Regions from separate parts of the Planococcus donghaensis genome, predicted to be linked through region 2. Evidence: a T-box and tRNA genes for the amino acid it is inferred to sense, from the RefSeq annotation. Region 2 holds a T-box; the other holds one or more tRNA genes.

Region 1 (2,358 bases), 1.1 Mb from region 2:
CATTTTAATATTGATATTGCCACGCGGGTGTGGCGGAACTGGCAGACGCACTAGACTTAGGATCTAGCGCCTTCGGGCGTGGGGGTTCGACTCCCTTCACCCGCACCATTTTTGCGGAAGTAGTTCAGTGGTAGAACGCCACCTTGCCAAGGTGGAGGTCGCGAGTTCGAACCTCGTCTTCCGCTCCATAATTGTTTTACAGAATCTCGACCCCTAGCCGGGGTGGCGGAACTGGCAGACGCACAGGACTTAAAATCCTGCGGTAGGTGACTACCGTACCGGTTCGATTCCGGTCCTCGGCACCATTTACAACAATAGCATAAAGCGCCCGTAGCTCAATTGGATAGAGTACTTGACTACGAATCAAGCGGTTAGAGGTTCGAGTCCTCTCGGGCGCGCCATATTTTTTACAAACTCAGCATCTAAGTTCGGGAAGTAGCTCAGCTTGGTAGAGCACTTGGTTTGGGACCAAGGGGTCGCAGGTTCGAATCCTGTCTTCCCGACCAAACAATGGGGCCTTAGCTCAGCTGGGAGAGCGCCTGCCTTGCACGCAGGAGGTCAGCGGTTCGATCCCGCTAGGCTCCACCAACTATATTATTAAAGATCCTGGCGGCGTAGCTCAGCTGGCTAGAGCGTACGGTTCATACCCGTAAGGTCGGGGGTTCGATCCCCTCTGCCGCCACTTTTTTAGGACCTTTAGCTCAGTTGGTTAGAGCAGACGGCTCATAACCGTCCGGTCGCAGGTTCGAGTCCTGCAAGGTCCACCATTTGTATTTTATCACGGAGGAATACCCAAGTTTGGCTGAAGGGATCGGTCTTGAAAACCGACAGGGGAGTCAAATCCCGCGGGGGTTCGAATCCCTCTTCCTCCTCCATTTTTTCTAAATGTGTGGACAATTATTTTTAAAAGAAATCGATTCAAATTAGTACCTATAATATTGTCGCGGGGTGGAGCAGTTCGGTAGCTCGTTGGGCTCATAACCCAAAGGTCGCAGGTTCAAATCCTGCCCCCGCAACCAAATGGTCCCGTGGTGTAGCGGTTAACATGCCTGCCTGTCACGCAGGAGATCGCCGGTTCGATCCCGGTCGGGACCGCCATTTTTATTCAATGTTGTGGGTCAGTAGCTCAGTCGGTAGAGCATTAGATTGAAGCTCTAAGTGTCGGCGGTTCGATTCCGTCCTGACCCACCATTTATGCGGGTGTAGTTTAGTGGTAAAACCTCAGCCTTCCAAGCTGATGATGAGGGTTCGATTCCCTTCACCCGCTCCATACTATTACATATGGGCCTATAGCTCAGCTGGTTAGAGCGCACGCCTGATAAGCGTGAGGTCGATGGTTCGAGTCCATTTAGGCCCACCATTCCGAAGTAGCTCAGTGGTAGAGCACCGCACTGTTAATGCGATGGTCGTAGGTTCGAGTCCTACCTTCGGAGCCATACTGGGGAAGTACTCAAGTGGCTGAAGAGGCGCCCCTGCTAAGGGTGTAGGTCGGGCAACCGGCGCGAGGGTTCAAATCCCTCCTTCTCCGCCAGTATTTGGCCCCTTGGTCAAGCGGTTAAGACACCGCCCTTTCACGGCGGTAACACGGGTTCGAATCCCGTAGGGGTCATCATAAAAAAGAGTCATGCATTTAATTGCATGACTCTTTTTTTCGTTTTACTGGAATTCTGGCTATGAAGAATCATGCCGCCCATAACAATAAGAATTCCTATTAATGATAATCCTGAAGGTAGTGCTATTGATAAGAAGAGAATTTCTCCAGCCAAAGCGAATAAAACTTCCATTGATTGAGTTGCTTCAACCACTCCTAACATTTGCATGTTTCCTCTAACAAGATCTGTAGCTTTAAAGAATAACACTGTGGCAATGACACCAGAACTGATGGCAACAATTAAAGTTTGGAAGCTTTGTGAAGCAGATGGCCCACCAACCGTGAATAACCCAAACAACGATAATAGTAACCAAAAAGGCAGACTGGCTAAGGTCATTCCGAGAACTCTTTGATATGCGTCTAATCTACCGTCGCATATCTCCATCATTTTTCTATTGCCAAGTGGATAAGCAAATGCAGCAAGAAGAACAGGAATAAAACCAAACCAGAGTGTAGCAGGGGAAACAATTGCAACATGTTCTAATTGCATGAGACTGACTCCCGCCAATATGATGAAAGAAATCATTAACCCTTTCATCGGGATTTTTCCTTTTAACTGAAATGTCCCTTCTTTAGTATGTACAGTAATAAGAAATAGAGGAGCGAGAAGAGTTCCTGCAATGATGGTAATTTGCCAAGTACCTGCGATTAACCAACCAGGAGAATAAGCAGCTGCAAAGCAGAGAGGCGTATAGAATAAGCCAAAT
Region 2 (2,358 bases):
TCGCAATGAGCGAAGATGAATTAATGACAGAAGCACGTAACTTAGGAGCTTCTTATGAATTTTTAAAAGAAGTTAAAAGTTTAGGGCGTTTGCCAGTAGTTAATTTTGCAGCTGGCGGGATTGCTACACCTGCAGACGCAGCATTAATGATGGAATTAGGAGCAGATGGTGTGTTTGTTGGGTCTGGTATTTTCAAATCAGACAACCCAGAGCGATTTGCACGGGCGATTGTTGAAGCGACGACGCATTACCAAGATTACAAATTGATCGCTGAGTTATCAAAAGACCTTGGCATTGCGATGAAGGGCATTGAAATTTCAACCATTGCTGCAGGCGAACGTATGCAAGAGCGAGGCTGGTAAGATGAAACGAGTGGGGGTTCTTGCGTTGCAAGGAGCTGTTCGTGAGCATATTAAGTCGGTTCAAGCGTGCGGAGCGGAAGCGATTGCTGTTAAGTGGCCGAAAGACCTTGAAAATTTAGATGGGTTAATCTTACCAGGTGGGGAAAGCACAACGATGCGCCGTTTAATTGATCGCTACGGCTTGATGGAACCACTTCGTGAGTTTGCCCAAACAGGAAAACCGATGTTTGGCACATGTGCGGGATTGATACTACTTGCTGAAACAGTCGTTGGTAACCAAGATGCACATTTAGGTGTGATGGATGTTACCGTTGAACGAAATTCATTTGGTCGACAAGTGGATAGTTTTGAAGCACCGCTTGAGATTAGAGGTATTGATGGAGCTTTTGAAGCGGTCTTTATCCGAGCGCCGCATATTGTCAGTGTCGGAGCAGAAGCTGAGGTGTTGTGTGTGCATAATGACAAAATTGTGATGGCGAGAGATGGCCAATTTCTCGGCTGTTCCTTCCATCCCGAATTGACAGATGATCACCGCATCACCGATTATTTTTTAAGCATGATTCAAGACAAGTCAGACCTTCTCTTGCCAAACCCATCAACTTATAGTAAAGTATGATTAATTTAAAAGACGAAACGTTGATGGGAAATAGTAAAATGAATGTTTTTCCAAAGAGAGCCGGTGGTTGGTGCGAACCGGTGAAAAACACATTTGAATCCACCCCGGAGTTGCATGGCGAAAAAAGCCATTGCCGGTTTTAATGCCGTTATGTGATGAAGAGGATTGGCTTTTGCCGATCAATCAGGGTGGCAACGCGGGTAGCTCTCGTCCCTTTACCAAGGGACGGGGGCTATTTTTGTTGTCTTTTTTTGTTATTAAAACTTGAGGAGGAAACGGTATGTTAGATATTCGTTTTGTACGTGCCAATTTTGAAGAAGTAAAAGCAAAACTTGCAAAGCGCGGAGAAGATATTTCTGTGCTTGATGATTTTGAAGGATTAGATGTAAAACGTCGTGAACTAATTGCACAAACAGAAAAATTAAAGGCAGAGCGTAACGAGGCATCTCAAAATATTGCAGCGATGAAACGTGCAAAAGAAAATGCGGACGAAGCCATTACAAAAATGCGTGAAGTCGGCGATCAAATTAAAGTGATTGATGAAGAGTTAAAAGCTGTAGAAGAAAGCTTAAACTATATTATGATGCGTGTTCCAAATATTCCGCATGATAGTGTTCCATTTGGCGATTCTGAAGATGATAATGAAGAAATTCGCACATGGGGCGATAAGCCAGCGTTTGATTTTGAAGTTAAGCCACATTGGGATTTGGGAACGGATTTAAACATCATTGATTTTGAACGTGCAGCGAAAGTAACAGGCAGCCGTTTTGTCTTTTACCGCGGACTAGGCGCTCGCTTAGAACGCGCATTGATCAATTTTATGATGGACCTTCACCAAGAAGAGCATGGTTATGAAGAAATGTTGCCGCCTTATATGGTTAACCGTGAGAGCTTAACGGGTACTGGTCAATTGCCGAAGTTTGAAGAAGATGCATTCTTGATCGAAAAAGAAGATTATTTCCTTATTCCAACTTCGGAAGTACCGGTAACCAACTTCTACCGTGATGAAATTTTAACGGCAGATATGTTGCCACAAGCCTTTGCTTCTTACAGCTCAAATTTCCGCTCTGAAGCGGGTTCTGCAGGCCGTGACACACGCGGGTTAATCAGACAACACCAATTCAATAAAGTCGAGCTAGTACGCTTTGTAAAGCCAGAGGATTCTTATGACGAACTTGAAAAATTGACTGGTCACGCGGAGAAAGTACTTCAGCTTTTAGGACTGCCATACCGCGTATTGAAGATGTGTACAGCTGATCTTGGATTTACAGCTGCAAAAAAATACGACATCGAAGTATGGATCCCGAGCCAAGAAACATACCGTGAAATATCTTCTTGCAGTAATTTTGAAGATTTCCAAGCAAGACGTGCCAATATTAA

Evidence for each region. The T-box of region 2 lies ahead of serS (serine--tRNA ligase). A T-box ahead of a tRNA ligase gene usually reads a tRNA of that ligase, here a tRNA-Ser.
Region 1: it encodes a tRNA-Ser, which carries the amino acid that the T-box ahead of serS (serine--tRNA ligase) is inferred to sense. The anticodon was not compared.

Annotation. Positions count from the first base shown of each region.
Region 1 covers NZ_CP016543.2:1,146,125-1,148,482, forward strand. The annotation lists tRNA gene BCM40_RS05675 (tRNA-Lys) at 1-2, shown strand, start outside; tRNA gene BCM40_RS05680 (tRNA-Leu) at 24-108, shown strand; tRNA gene BCM40_RS05685 (tRNA-Gly) at 114-188, shown strand; tRNA gene BCM40_RS05690 (tRNA-Leu) at 217-305, shown strand; tRNA gene BCM40_RS05695 (tRNA-Arg) at 325-401, shown strand; tRNA gene BCM40_RS05700 (tRNA-Pro) at 430-506, shown strand; tRNA gene BCM40_RS05705 (tRNA-Ala) at 513-588, shown strand; tRNA gene BCM40_RS05710 (tRNA-Met) at 609-682, shown strand; tRNA gene BCM40_RS05715 (tRNA-Ile) at 691-767, shown strand; tRNA gene BCM40_RS05720 (tRNA-Ser) at 783-875, shown strand; tRNA gene BCM40_RS05725 (tRNA-Met) at 943-1,019, shown strand; tRNA gene BCM40_RS05730 (tRNA-Asp) at 1,023-1,098, shown strand; tRNA gene BCM40_RS05735 (tRNA-Phe) at 1,116-1,191, shown strand; tRNA gene BCM40_RS05740 (tRNA-Gly) at 1,197-1,270, shown strand; tRNA gene BCM40_RS05745 (tRNA-Ile) at 1,284-1,360, shown strand; tRNA gene BCM40_RS05750 (tRNA-Asn) at 1,362-1,436, shown strand; tRNA gene BCM40_RS05755 (tRNA-Ser) at 1,441-1,531, shown strand; tRNA gene BCM40_RS05760 (tRNA-Glu) at 1,538-1,609, shown strand; gene BCM40_RS05765 (DMT family transporter) at 1,623-2,358, opposite strand, start outside.
Region 2 covers NZ_CP016543.2:19,760-22,117, forward strand. The annotation lists gene pdxS (pyridoxal 5'-phosphate synthase lyase subunit PdxS) at 1-362, shown strand, start outside; gene pdxT (pyridoxal 5'-phosphate synthase glutaminase subunit PdxT) at 364-978, shown strand; T-box leader at 990-1,196, shown strand; partial or broken gene serS (serine--tRNA ligase) at 1,259-2,358, shown strand, end outside.